2 regions of the Streptomyces sp. NPDC059247 genome follow, and region 1 is predicted to be linked to the other one. Evidence: riboswitches for the same ligand, from Rfam matches in the RefSeq annotation. Region 1 holds a riboswitch; the other holds the start of a gene.
The links. Region 1 has a riboswitch for cobalamin ahead of ACFXGN_RS11485 (ribonucleoside-diphosphate reductase subunit alpha). Riboswitches for the same ligand answer to the same signal wherever they lie in the genome.

Region 2: linked by a shared signal. The riboswitch ahead of ACFXGN_RS07385 (cobalamin biosynthesis protein) and the one ahead of ACFXGN_RS11485 (ribonucleoside-diphosphate reductase subunit alpha) in region 1 are both predicted to bind cobalamin.

Annotation. Positions count from the first base shown of each region.
Region 1 covers NZ_JBHYZW010000004.1:353,242-360,195, reverse strand. Annotated here, with positions in the region: gene ACFXGN_RS11490 (ribonucleotide-diphosphate reductase subunit beta) at 1-684, opposite strand, end outside; gene ACFXGN_RS11485 (ribonucleoside-diphosphate reductase subunit alpha) at 684-3,059, opposite strand; cobalamin riboswitch at 3,191-3,328, opposite strand; gene ACFXGN_RS11480 (GNAT family N-acetyltransferase) at 3,377-3,877, opposite strand; gene mctP (monocarboxylate uptake permease MctP) at 4,033-5,655, opposite strand; gene ACFXGN_RS11470 (DUF3311 domain-containing protein) at 5,652-5,906, opposite strand; gene ACFXGN_RS11465 (LuxR C-terminal-related transcriptional regulator) at 6,067-6,954, opposite strand, start outside.
Region 2 covers NZ_JBHYZW010000003.1:58,439-65,392, reverse strand. Annotated here, with positions in the region: gene ACFXGN_RS07395 (putative cobaltochelatase) at 1-1,591, opposite strand, end outside; gene ACFXGN_RS07390 (cobyric acid synthase) at 1,704-3,212, opposite strand; gene ACFXGN_RS07385 (cobalamin biosynthesis protein) at 3,209-4,171, opposite strand; cobalamin riboswitch at 4,203-4,346, opposite strand; gene ACFXGN_RS07380 (hypothetical protein) at 4,471-4,692, opposite strand; gene ACFXGN_RS07375 (anion permease) at 4,705-5,979, opposite strand; gene ACFXGN_RS07370 (alpha/beta hydrolase) at 6,353-6,954, shown strand, end outside.

The sequences.
Region 1 (6,954 bases):
GACGGTGTCCACGACCTCGAAGGCGAAGTTCATGTGCATCGTCTCGTCGCGGAACACCCAGTTGGTGCCGGTGGCCAGGCCGTGCAGCAGACCGCGGGACCGGAACCAGTACACGTACGCGAAGGCGCCGTAGAAGAACAGGCCCTCGATGCACGCGGCGAAGCAGATCAGGTTCAGCAGGAAGCGGCGGCGGTCGGCGGCCGTCTCCAGCCGGTCGATCTTCTCGACCGAGTCCATCCACTTGAAGCAGAACTGAGCCTTCTCGCGGATGGAGGGGATCTCTTCCACCGCGTCGAAGGCCGCCGCGCGGTCCGCCGGGTCGGGCAGGTACGTGTCCAGGAGGGTCAGGTAGAACTGGACGTGCACGGCCTCCTCGAAGAGCTGGCGCGAGAGGTAGAGCCGCGCCTCGGGGGAGTTGATGTGCTTGTACAGCGTCAGGACCAGGTTGTTCGACACGATCGAGTCGCCGGTCGCGAAGAAGGCGACCAGACGGCCGATCATGTGCTGCTCACCGGGGGTGAGCTTGGCGAGGTCGGCGACGTCCGAGTGGAGGTCGACCTCCTCGACGGTCCAGGTGTTCTTGATCGCGTCCCGGTAGCGCTCGTAGAAGTCGGGGTAGCGCATCGGGCGGAGGGTCAGCTCGAAGCCCGGGTCGAGGAGGTTCTTCTGTTCGTCGGTGCTCATCACTGGCAGGCCTCGCAGGACTCGGGGTTTTCCAGGGAGCAGGCGACCGCGTCGGGGTCGGCGGCCTGCTGGACGGGGATGGTGGCCGGGGCGGCGGCCGACGCCTGGGCGGCGCGGGCGATCCGGGTCGCCGGGCGCGAACGCAGGTAGTACGTGGTCTTCAGACCCTGCTTCCAGGCGTACGCGTACATCGACGACAGCTTGCCGATGGTGGGCGTCTCCAGGAACAGGTTCAGCGACTGCGACTGGTCCAGGAACGGGGTCCGGGCGGCGGCCATGTCGATCAGACCGCGCTGCGGGATCTCCCAGGCGGTGCGGTACAGCTCGCGCACCTCGGCCGGGACCCAGGTGAAGTCGGCGATCGAGCCGTTGGAGTCGCGCAGCGCCTCACGGGTCTGCGCGTCCCACACGCCGAGCTTCTTCAGCTCGGTGACCAGGTACGAGTTGACCTGGAGGAACTCGCCGGACAGCGTCTCGCGCTTGAACAGGTTGGAGACCTGCGGCTCGATGCACTCGTAGACACCGGCGATCGACGCGATGGTCGCGGTCGGCGCGATGGCGAGGAGGAGGCTGTTGCGCATCCCGGTGGCGGCGATCCGCGCGCGCAGCGCCGTCCAGCGCTCCGGCCAGTTCAGCTCCACGTCGTAGTGGTCCGGGTGCAGCACGCCCCGGGCGGTACGGGTGGCCTCCCAGGCGGGGACCGGACCGTTGCGCTCGGCGAGGTCGGCGGACGCCTCGTACGCGGCGAGCATGATCCGCTCGGCGATCCGGGTGGAGAGCGCGCGGGCCTCGGGGGAGTCGAACGGCAGCTTCAGCTGGAAGAAGACGTCCTGGAGGCCCATCGCGCCCAGGCCCACCGGCCGCCAGCGGGCGTTGGAGCGGCCCGCCTGCTCGGTCGGGTAGAAGTTGATGTCGACGACCCGGTCGAGGAAGGTGACGGCCGTGCGGACGGTGGCGTCCAGCCGCTCCCAGTCGATGCCGCCGTCGGCGACGAACGAGCCGAGGTTGACCGAGCCGAGGTTGCAGACGGCGGTCTCGCCGTCGTCGGTGACCTCCAGGATCTCCGTGCAGAGGTTGGAGGAGTGGACGGTGTGACCGGGCAGGGCGGTCTGGTTGGCCGTCCGGTTCGAGGCGTCCTTGAAGGTCATCCAGCCGTTGCCGGTCTGGGCCAGGGTCCGCATCATCCGGCCGTACAGGTCACGGGCGGGCATGGTCTTGCGGGCCAGGCCCGCCGCCTCGGCCTTGCGGTAGGCGGCGTCGAACTCCTCGCCCCACAGGTCGACCAGCTCGGGCACGTCCGCCGGGGAGAACAGCGACCACTCGGCGTCCGCGTTGACCCGGCGCATGAACTCGTCCGGGATCCAGTGCGCCAGGTTCAGGTTGTGGGTGCGGCGCTGGTCCTCGCCGGTGTTGTCGCGGAGCTCCAGGAACTCCTCGATGTCGGCGTGCCAGGTCTCCAGGTAGACGGCGGCGGCGCCCTTGCGGCGACCGCCCTGGTTCACGGCGGCGACGGAGGCGTCGAGGGTCTTCAGGAACGGCACGATGCCGTTGGAGTGCCCGTTGGTGCCGCGGATCAGCGAGCCCCGGGCGCGGATGCGGGAGTACGAGAGGCCGATGCCACCCGCGTGCTTGGAGAGCCGCGCCACCTGGTGGTAGCGGTCGTAGATGGAGTCCAGCTCGTCCTGGGGGGAGTCCAGGAGGTAGCAGGAGGACATCTGCGGGTGGCGGGTGCCGGAGTTGAAGAGCGTCGGGGAGGACGGCAGGTAGTCGAGGCGGCTCATCAGACCGTAGAGGGCCGCGACCTCGTCGAGGGCGCGGGAGCCGTCGTCCTCGGCGAGACCGCAGGCCACGCGCAGCATGAAGTGCTGGGGGGTCTCGATCACCTTGCGGGTGATCGGGTGGCGCAGCAGGTAGCGCGAGTAGAGGGTCCGCAGGCCGAAGTAGCCGAAGCGGTCGTCGCCCGCCGGGTCGATCGTCGCGTCGAGCCGGTCGGCGTGGGCGGCGACGAGGTCGGCGGTGCGGTCGGCGATCAGGCCCTCGCGGTGGCCGACGGCCACGGACGCGGAGAAGGCGACGGAACCCTGGGAGGCGGCCTCGTCGGCGATGGTGATCGTCAGGAGCCGGGCGGCGAGCCGGGAGTACGCGGGGTCCTCGGCGATCAGCCCGGCAGCCGCCTCGGTGGCCAGCTCGCGCAGCTCCGCCTCGTCCGCGGCGGCGCTGCGACCGCGGAGCGCGGCGGCGGCGACCTTGCCGGGGTCGGTGTCGGGGAGGTCGGCGGTGAGGGCGGTCAGGGTCCGCAGCAGTACGGTCCCGGGGGCGTCGCTCTCGATCGCGGAAGCCTCGGCGGACGCCGGATGGGCGGGCGCGATGGTCACGTGGGGGCTCTCCCTCGCTCGGCTCGGGGCCGCGGCGGGAAGGCGGGCGGACGGCTTTCCGGGCAGGCCGGAGGCGCCGCGTCCACCGGCCCATTCCGCGAGGCCCGGACGTCTGTGGCACCCGGAACGGACGGACCGGGCGCACTGCCGGCAGGTCTTCGGACTCACGTCGTGCGGACGTCGTATCCGTACGAAGCACACCGTTGCGGGACAGTTCCGGATTCGCGCCGGATTCCCCTGCGTCGACAGCGAGCACGAGCATACATGTGGGGGGCGCCGCTTGCGGCACCCCCCACATGTTGTGTCGCGCCGTGGCCTCAGAACTCCAGGGCGTAGGTGCGCAGGAGGTGGTCGGAGACCGGCGCCCAGTCCCGTTCGGGGGTGCGGACGAAGCCCATCCGTTCGTAGATCCGGTGGGCGGAGACCATGAGGTCGGCCGTGGAGAGCACCAGCCGGACGCATCCGGGGAGGGCCCGCGCCCGGTCGGCGCAGGCCCGGACGAGGGCCTCGCCGACGCCCCTGCCCCGGGCGTCCGGGGCGACCACGAGCATCCGGAACTCGGCCTCGCCCGCGACGGCGATGTCCGCCCAGGGGGTGCCGCCGGGGGCGAAGGTCACTCCGCCGACGATCCGGCCGTCGGCGTCGACGGCGACGAGGACCTCGGCCTCGCGGGCCCGCCGGGCGGTGTCGCGGAGCACGTCCAGATAGAAGTCGTCCTCGCCGTGCAGCAGCAGCCCGTCGTTCAGATAGGTCAGCCCGGTGAGGTCGCCGAGCTCCGCGTGTTCCTCGGGCCGTACCGCCCTGATCGTGAAGTCCATGGAGGCAGTGTGCCTCCCCGGGGGCACGGGGGAGGGGCCCGGGTTCCCTCGCGGGAGTCCCGGGCCCCTCGGGCGCGGCGGCGGGTCGGTGGCCTCCGGTCGATGGCTTCCGGTCAGTTGCTTCCGGTCGATGGCCTCCGGTCAATGGTTTCCGGTCAGTGGCCTCCGGCGCCGACCGGCGGGAGGTCCTTGACGCCGCGGTCGCCCGCGTCGGCCGTGTAGTCGCCCGGGGAGGTCTCGTCGACGCCGTCGGGGGCCTTGAGGGCCTTGAGGACGAAGGTGAGGACCACGGTCACGAGGAGGTTGAGGACGAAGGCGGTGAGGCCGATGTAGCCGATCTCGCCGATGCCGGGTATCTCCGCGGAGGAGCCGCCGAAGTGCTTCTGGGTGGGGCTGGCGACGCCGTACGCGGCGACCGTGCCGTAGACCATGCCGACGGCCCAGCCCCCGAGCAGGGCCCAGCGGTGGAACCAGCGGGTGAACAGGCCGCCGACCAGGGCCGGGAAGGTCTGCAGGATCCAGATGCCGCCGAGCAGCTGGAAGTTGATCGCGACCGTCTTGTCCATGGTGAGGACGAAGGCGAGGGCGCCGACCTTGACCAGGAGGGAGACCAGCTTGGAGATCTTGGTCTCCTGGGCGGGGGTCGCGTCCGGTCTGATGAAGTCCTTGTAGATGTTGCGGGTGAAGAGGTTGGCGGCGGCGATGGACATGATCGCGGCCGGGACGAGCGCGCCGATGCCGATGGCGGCGAACGCGACGCCCGCGAACCAGTCGGGGAACATCGTCTCGAAGAGCTGCGGGATGGCGAGCTGGCCGTTCTTCACCTGGATGCCCGCGGCGATGGCCATGAAGCCGAGCAGCGCGAGCAGGCCCAGCATCAGCGAGTACAGCGGCAGGATGGTGGTGTTGCGGCGGATGACCTCGCGGCTCTTCGACGACAGCGTCGCCGTGATGGAGTGCGGGTACATGAAGAGCGCGAGCGCCGAGCCGAGCGCGAGCGTCGCGTACGTCCACTGGCCCGCCTCGCCGGGCACCAGCGTGCCGCGCGGCTTGTCGGTGGCCGGGTTGGTCTGCGCGTACGCCTCGCCCGCCCTGGCGAAGATCTCGTCGAAGCCGCCCAGCTTGATCGGGATGTAGATGATCGCCACCGCGATGACGAGGTAGATCAGGGTGTCCTTGACGAAGGCGATCAGCGCGGGGGCGCGCAGCCCGGAGGAGTAGGTGTACGCGGCGAGGACGCCGAAGGCGATGAGCAGCGGCAGGTCCTTGACGAACCAGTGGGTGGTCTCGCCGCCGCCGAGGCCCATCACGTCCAGGACGGCCTGGATGCCGACGAGCTGGAGCGCGATGTACGGCATGGTGGCGAGGATGCCGGTGACCGCCACCGCCAGGGAGAGCCCCTTGGAACCGAAGCGTCCGCGCACGAAGTCCGAGGTGGTGACGTACCCGTGCTTGTGCGAGACCGACCAGAGGCGCGGCAGGAAGGTGAAGATCAGCGGGTAGACCAGGATCGTGTACGGGACGGCGAAGAAACCGGCCGCGCCCGCCGCGTAGATGGCCGCCGGGACGGCGACGAAGGTGTACGCGGTGTAGAGGTCGCCGCCCAGCAGGAACCAGGTGACCCAGGTGCCGAACGAGCGCCCGCCCAGGCCCCATTCGTCGAGGCTGTTCTCGTCCTCGGCCTTGCGCCAGCGCGCGGCGAGGAAGCCCATGACCGTGACGGCCACGAAGAAGAAGATGAAGACGGCGAGCGCGACGCCGTTCACGCCGTCCTTCATCGCGCGTCACCCCCCTTGCGGGCGCGCTGGTCGTTCTGCCACAGCTTGTACGCGATCATGGTGAGCGCGGTCGAGACGATCACCCAGAGCATCTGGTACCAGTAGAAGAACGGGATGCCCCCGAGCAGGGGTTCGGTCTTCGCGTAGGACCCCACCCAGAGCATCGCCACGAACGGCGCGATCAGGCAGAGCGCGATCACCACCCGCAGGGGGGTGATGGTCGGTTGTTTCCCTTGTGTCTCTTCCGGCATGGCGATTCCGTCCCCTCGCTGATCACCTCGACAAGTGCTGGGGAAATCTAGGGGACGCCTCCGGCCCCACGGAACCCCTGTCCGTATAACGGAAGGGACTCCGTGGCGGCCGGGTGCGGTGGCCCCCGGGCCGGGCAAGGGCCGTCACGGGGGCCGGGGTTCAGAGCCAGCCCTCCTTGCTGGCGCGGACGCCCGCCTCGAAACGGCTGCGGGCGCCGAGCCGGTTCATCAGGTCGGAACTCATCCGGCGCACGGTCCGCAGCGACACCCCGAGGCGCCGGGCGGCGATGTCGTCCGTGCAGCCGATCCCCAGCAGCATGAGCAGCTCCCGCTCCTGCGGGGAGAGCGCGTGCTCGTCGCGGCGGGGGGCCTCGCCGAAGGGGGTGCCCGCCTCCCACAACCGGTCGAAGAGCACCACGAGCGCGTGCACCAGACCGGGACTGCGGACCTCCAGGGCGCCCGCGCGGCCGTCCTGGGGGTCGACCGGGACGAGCGCCGCCTCACGGTCCACGATCACCATGAGCATCGGGACCACGGGCACGGTCCGCGCCTCGCCGCCCAGGTCGCAGTACCAGCGGACGTACTCGGCGGTGGGCGGGTCGTTGCGGAAGCTCTCCTGGTAGATCGACCGGATCTTCACCCCGCGTTCCAGGGCGAGCTGGTCGAGCGGCTGGCTCGCGTCCATGGTGTCGGGGAGCTGGGCCCCGCCGGGCAGCAGCGAGAGGCATTCGGTACGGGCGTTCGCGGCGAGGTCCTCCAGGCGGTCGCGGACCTGGTCGAGGCCGGTGATGCGGTCCACGAGGTCGTGCCGGGCGCCGGTCTCGGTGTGGTCGGTGTACGAGGCGAGGATGCCCGCCACGGCCCGCCCGGCCTGTTCCACCTGGCGTCTGCGCCTGCTCAGTTCGGCCTCGGCGCGGGAGAGCAGGAAGGAGAAGCCGATGTCGGGGTTGAAGGGTTCGACCTCGCCGGAGCAGTCGTCCATCAGGACGAGCTTGAGGTCCGCGAGGCAGGCGAGCGCCTCGCGGACCTGGGGTTCGGGGCGGTCCAG
Region 2 (6,954 bases), on a different contig from region 1:
GCGCCGCCATCGAACCGGAGGCGTCCACGGCGAACAGCACCAGGTTCCCCTCCCGCCCCTCCCGTGTCGCCTGCCGCAGGTCGTCCCGGCGCAGCACCAGTCCGGGCCCGCTCCGGCCGCGCGCCCGCTGGTGCGGCGCGGCGGCCCGTACGGTCGCCGTCAGATGCAGCTTGGTCAGCGCCCCCCGGGGCCGTACGGAGCCGGTGGTGCGGCCCTGCTCGGTCCGCGCCCGGGACCGGCGCCCGGCCGCGCCCTCGCCGAGACCGGGCACGCTGAGCACCTTCGTGCGGAACGGCTCGGCGGCGGCGACGGCGGCGCGCTCGCCGGAGCCCGCGCCGGAGTCCGGGCCGGATTCCGCGCCGGTCTCCCGCGCGGCGGGCGCCGGAGCGGACGCGGGGGAGTCGGGCGCGGGCGCGTCGGGCGCGGGGGCCTCCGGCGCCGGGCCGTCCGCCGGGCCCTGCGGCACCGCGTCCGGGCCCTCGCCCTGCGGCGGTACGCCCCCGCCGGGGCCGCCGTCCGGGCCGCCGTCGCCCGGACCGTCCGGCTCGGGCTCGTCGTCCGGGTCCCCCTGGGGCTCCTCGCCCTTGAAGCGCTCCAGGGTCTCGTCGAGCTTGTCCTCGTCGAGACCGGGCGCGTCGAAGGGGTTGCGGCGGCGGCGGTGGGGCAGCGCGAGGAGCGCGGCCTGCCGCACGTCCTCCGAGTCCACCTCGGTCCGGTCCGCCCACGCGGCCAGCGCGGTCGCGGTCCGGGCCATCACGATGTCGGCGCGCATCCCGTCCACCTCGAACGCGGCACAGGTCGCGGCGATCTGGAGCAGCGCCGCGTCCCCGAGGACCACCCGAGGCAGCCGTTCGCGGGCGGCGACGATCCGGGCCCGCAGCGCGGACTCCTCGTCGGCCCAGCGCGCGGCGAACGCGTCCGGGTCGTCCTCGAACGCGAGCCGCCGCCGGACCACCTCCACCCGCTGCGCGGGCTCCCGGGAGGCCGCGACCTCCACGGTGAGGCCGAACCGGTCGAGCAGCTGCGGACGCAGCTCGCCCTCTTCGGGGTTCATCGTCCCGACGAGCAGGAAGCGGGCGGCGTGCCGCACGGAGACGCCCTCGCGCTCCACGTGCGAGGAGCCCATGGCGGCGGCGTCGAGCAGATGGTCGATGAGGTGGTCGCTCAGCAGGTTGACCTCGTCGACGTACAGGATGCCCCGGTGCGCGGCGGCGAGCAGCCCCGGCTCGAAGGCCTTCACGCCCTCGGCGAGCGCCTTCTCGAAGTCGAGGGCGCCGACGAGCCGGTCCTCGGAGGCGCCGACGGGCAGCTCGACCATCCGCGCGGACCGCTCGGCCGCCGGGGCGGCGTCGTGCGGGCCGTCGGGGCAGCCCGGGTCGGGCGAGGCCGGGTCGCAGCTGAACCGGCAGCCCGCGACGACCGGCACCGGCGGCAGCAGTTCGGCGAGCGCCCGGACGGCGGTGGACTTCGCGGTCCCCTTCTCGCCCCGGACCAGCACCCCGCCCACGGCCGGGCTGACGGCGTTGAGCAGCAGTGCGAGCCGCAGGTCGGCCATGCCGACGACGGCGGTGAACGGGTACCGGGCGCTCATCGGCCGGTCCTTTCGTCGAGTTCGCTCCACGGGCGTCCCGTCCGGGACCCCGCGCTTCCGGTGCCGGTGGGGACGGCCGTACGGGTGCCCGCGCCCGGGGCCCCGCCCGCGCTCACGGCGCTCCCGGCGGCACGAACGGCAGGCCGGGCGGCGGACCGTTCTCGATCAGCCGCAGCAGCGCGTCGGTGTCCGCGTGTTCCTCGATCAGGTCGCCGAGCCGGTCGAGCTGCTCCTCGCGGAGCGCCGCGAACGAGGTGCCGGGCGCAGGGACGAAGCGGCGCCCGGCCGCCGCGGCGACCTCCCGCAGGAACGCGCGCCGGAAACCGTCGCTCTCCAGCGAGCCGTGCCAGTGGGTGCCCCACACGGACCCCGCCCGGCATCCGTCGAGGAACGCCTCGCCGCCCAGCACCTCGGCGACGCCGTGGTGGATCTCGTACCCCTCGACCGGTTCCCCGAGGGCCTCGCCGGACGGCCGGGCGAGGGTCTTCTCACGGGCGAAGCGGACCCGTACGGGCAGCAGCCCGAGCCCGGCGACGGCCCCCGCCCTCGACTCGACCTCGTCGTCGATGTGCTCGCCGAGGACCTGGAAGCCGCCGCAGATCCCCAGCACCGGACGGCCCTCGGCCGCGCGCCGGACCAGGGCGTCGGCGAGTCCCCGCTCGCGCAGCCAGGCCAGCGCCCGGACCGTGCCCCGGGTGCCGGGCACGACGACGAGGTCCGCGTCGACGAGTTCCTCGGGCCGGTCGACGAACCGGACGACGACGCCCGGCTCGGCCGCCAGCGCGTCCACGTCCGTGAAGTTGGACATCAGCGGTACGGCGCAGACCGCGACCCGCAGCACGTCCGCGCCGACCGGCGGGGCGACGACCGACTCGCGGACCGTGCCGCGCAGCGAGACGCGCAGCCCGTCCTCCTCGTCGATGCCGAGGCCGTGCGCGTACGGCAGGACGCCGAAGGTGCGGCGGCCGGTCAGCCCGTGCAGCATGTCGAGGCCCGGTTCGAGGAGGCTCACATCGCCCCGGAACTTGTTCACCAGGTATCCGGCGACCAGTTCCTGGTCCTCGGGGGCCAGCAGCGCCGTCGTGCCGAAGAACTGGGCGAAGACCCCGCCCCGGTCGATGTCGCCGACCACCACGACGGGCAGCCGCGCGGCCCGCGCGACCCCCATGTTGACGATGTCGGTGCGCCGCAGATTGATCTCGGCGGGGCTGCCCGCGCCCTCGCAGATCACCGCGTCGTAGGTGCTCCGCAGCTCCTCCAGGCAGGCCATCACCGGCTCGAACAGCTCCTTCTGCCGTCCGCCGTGGTAGCCCCGGGCGCTCATCTCGCCCACCGGCCGGCCCATCAGGACGACCTGGCTGGAGCGGTCGCCGCCCGGCTTGAGGAGCACCGGGTTCATCAGCGCCGTCGGCTCCACCCGGGCGGCCTGCGCCTGCATGGCCTGGGCCCGGCCTATCTCGGCGCCCTCGCGGGTCACGAAGGAGTTCAGGGACATGTTCTGTCCCTTGAACGGCGCCACCTTCAGGCCCTCGCGGACCAGCCAGCGGCAGATCCCGGCCGTCACGACGCTCTTCCCGGCGTCGGACGTCGTACCGGCGACCAGCAGCCCCCCACCCCTCACTTCGTCCTCCGCTTCACGGTGTCGGTCAGTATCCGGCCGCCCACGCAGACGGCCAGGGTGAGCGCGGTGACCCGGCGGGACAGCCGGACCGCCCGTTCGATGTCGGGCACCTCGACGGCCCGGCCCGTCGCGTTGAGCACCGGCCGGTGCTCGACCCGGCCGCCGTACGCGAGGGTGCCGCCGAGCCGTACGCCGAGCGCGCCCGCGAAGGACGCCTCGACGGGGCCCGCGTTGGGGCTGGGGTGGCGCGCCGCGTCCGCCCGCCAGGCCCGTACGGACCCGCGCGGGTCCCCGCCCGCGACGGTGGCGAGGACGGCCGTCAGCCGGGCGCCGGGCCAGCCCGCGAGGTCGTCGAGCCGGGCCGAGGCCCAGCCGAAGCGGCGGTGCCGCGCGGACTTGTGGCCGACCATCGCGTCCAGGGTGTTGACGGCACGGAAGCCGAGCAGCCCCGGCACGCCCGCGACCGCGCCCCAGAACAGGGCGCCGACCACGGCGTCGGAGGTGTTCTCGGCGACGGACTCGACGACGGCGCGGGCCATCGCGGGCCCGTCCAGGGACTGCGGGTCGCGCCCGCACAGGTGCGGCAGCCGCTCCCGGGCCACCTCCAGGTCCCCGGCGGCCAGCGCCCCGCCGATCGCGCGGGCCTCCCGGCCCAGGGTCGTCCCGCCGACCACGGCCCAGACGGAGACGGCGGTGAGGGCGACGGCGGCGGACGGCCGGTTCCGCACGGTCCGCGCGGCGAGGGCGCCCAGGGCCGCGGCGGTCCCGGCGCAGACGGCGGTGTGCAGGGTGCCCCAGCCCCGGTGGTCGTGGTGGAGGCGGTCCTCGACGGCGGCGGCGGCCCGGCCGAACGCGGCGACGGGATGGCCCCTCCGGGGGTCGCCGACGAGCAGGTCCACGGCGAGACCGGCGGCGGCGCCGCACGCGAACACACCGGTGGTACTGGGGCGGCCGGGCATGGCGCTCCGTCCTCACTCAGGGTCCGCGCCCTGGATCGACGTCACCGGCGGCGAGAGTTCCTGGCTCCCGGACCCCTCGGATCCGGTCACAGTGGCGGGACCGCGCCGGATTCGCACCGGACTTCCTCTTCTGCCGCCGTCTTGGCCCCGGCAGTCCACCACGCCCCGAGAACAGCCGTCAACTCACCTTGACCTGCGACGGGTCACTGTGCGGAGCACCACAGACACGGCCCGGACGCGCGGAGGCCGGGTGGCCGCACACGAGGTGCGGCCACCCGGCCTCCGGGGGGCGTGGACCGTCAGGCGACGATCAGGTAGATGCCGTACGACACGGCCGCCACGCACAGGGCGAAGCAGGCGTAGGCGCCGGTGCGGGCCAGGACGGCGGAGCCGCCCCGGGCGGCGGCCTGCTCCTGCTTGGAGAGGCCGACGATGCCGAGGGTGAAGAGGCCCACGAGGGCGAGCGTGGCCACGAGGCTGACTCCGAACACGGAGCCGAGGGCCGCCCAGTCGATCTTCATGTCGTTCGTTCCTTACACCGCTGCGGCGGAGGCCGGGGGAGCGGACGGGTCGATGGGGGCCGGGGCCGGGATGGTCGTCTTCAGGTCCGCGTCCGTGACGGCGGCGAAGGAGCCGGCCGGCGGCGGCGGGGTGACGGCGGCCATCGCGGTGGTCACCACGCCCGCGGGCTCCGCCGGGGCGTCGGACTCGACCTCGTTGACGTTGTGGTGGTCGACCGGCTTGCGGCGGGACAGCACCCAGATGTAGGCCGAGCCGCCGACCAGGACGGCCGCGGTGGCGGCGATGCCCCAGGGGCCCTGCTTGGTGAGGAACTCGGCACCGGCGCCGACCAGACCCGCGGCGGGCAGGGTCAGGCCCCAGGCGACGAACATCCGGGTCGCGGTCGACCAGCGGACGACACCGCCCTTGCGGCCGAGACCGGCACCCATCACGGCACCCGAGCAGGACTGGGTGGTGGAGAGGGAGAAGCCGAGGTGCGAGGAGGCCAGGATGACCGTCGCGGCGCTGGTCTGGGCGGTGAAGCCCTGCTGCGGCTGGAGGTCGGTGAGGCCCTTGCCCATGGTGCGGATGATGCGCCAGCCGCCGAGGTAGGTGCCGAGGGCGATCGCGACACCGGCGGAGACGATGACCCAGAAGGGCGGGTTGGCACCGGGGGCGACGACGCCCTGGGTGACCAGCGCCAGGGTGATGATGCCCATCGTCTTCTGGGCGTCGTTGGTGCCGTGGGCCAGCGAGACGAGACCGGCGGAGGCGATCTGGCCGACCCGGTAGCCCTTGGCGGTGTGCTTCTGCTCGGTCTTCGCGCCGATCTTGTACGTCAGGCGGGTCGCCAGCATCGCGGCGAGACCGGCGACGAGCGGGGCGGCGATGGCCGGGATCAGCACCTTGGTGATGATCGTCGGGCCGTTCACGGCCGACCAGCCGGCCGACATGACCGCGGCGCCGATGAGGCCGCCGAAGAGGGCGTGGGAGGAGCTGGACGGCAGGCCCAGGAGCCAGGTCAGCAGGTTCCACAGGATCGCGCCGACCAGCGCGGCGAAGATCACCTCTGTTCGGATGCCCTCTTCGTTGATGATCCCGCCGGAGATCGTCTTGGCGACCTCCACGGACAGGAACGCGCCGACGAGGTTGAGCACGGCGGACATGGCCACCGCCGTCTTGGGCTTGAGCGCACCGGTCGAGATGGTCGTGGCCATCGCGTTCGCGGTGTCGTGGAAACCGTTCGTGAAATCGAACACGAGAGCTGTCACGACCACAATGGCGAGCAGCAGCGTGATGTGTTCCATTTACCCAGGCAATCGTTTGACGTCAGTGGCCAGCCGAACGTAAGCAACCTGGGTGAACGGAAGGTGAACTGGGTAGGGCGCGACGGTGTCTCTATCCGGTGTCAACAGATTCCGTTTATGGCTCCGGAGCACCCGCTGTCCACGATGCGGTCACCCCGCAACCCCGGGTAATCCCGGACGACACCGGGCACGTACGACCTGTCCCGGTTCCACCCCCGCCACCCGGTTCCGCTCCCCGGACCGGATCATCCGACCGGGGGACCCCCCTGAGGAGACCCATGTCACTCCCCCGGGGGACCCCGGGACCGCTCCCCGGACCCCCGGTCGGCCCCGTCCGGTGGCAGCCCGCCGCCACCCTGCCGAGACTGGGAACGTGCGCCCGGCTACAGCGACGGCAGCGGCCGTCACCACCCTGCTCGGTGTCGGCGCGGTCGCGGTCGCGGCCGGCCGGTACGCCAGCGATGCCGTCCTCAAGGCACCGTCCGGACGTCCCCTGCCCGGGGAACCCCGGCTGACCGTGCACGCCACCGGTCCCGGACAGATCACCCTCACCCGCGACCTCGCCTCACTGCGCCCCGGCACCTACGGCATCGAGGGCCACGGCCTGCACGCCGTCGTCGGCCCCGTCCTCGACCATGTCCCGCACACCGCCGACACCGTCGTCCGGCGCCTGGAACGGGTCGAGCTGGGCGTCGTCGCCCCCGGAGTCCGCGTCCGCCTCACCCCCCAGCTCCACCGGGGCACCCCGGCCTCCGCCCTCGGCATCCCCCACGAGGACACCGAGATCCCCGGCGAACTCGGCCCCCTGCCCGCCTGGCTGGCCGCCGCCCCCCGCACCACCTGGGTCATCGCCCTGCACGGCCTCGGCACCACCCGGGAACACCCGCTGAACGTCCTCCCCTTCTTCCACCGGAGCAAGGTCCCCGTCCTGATCCCCGCCTACCGGGGCGACGAGGGCGCGCCGCCCTCCCCCGA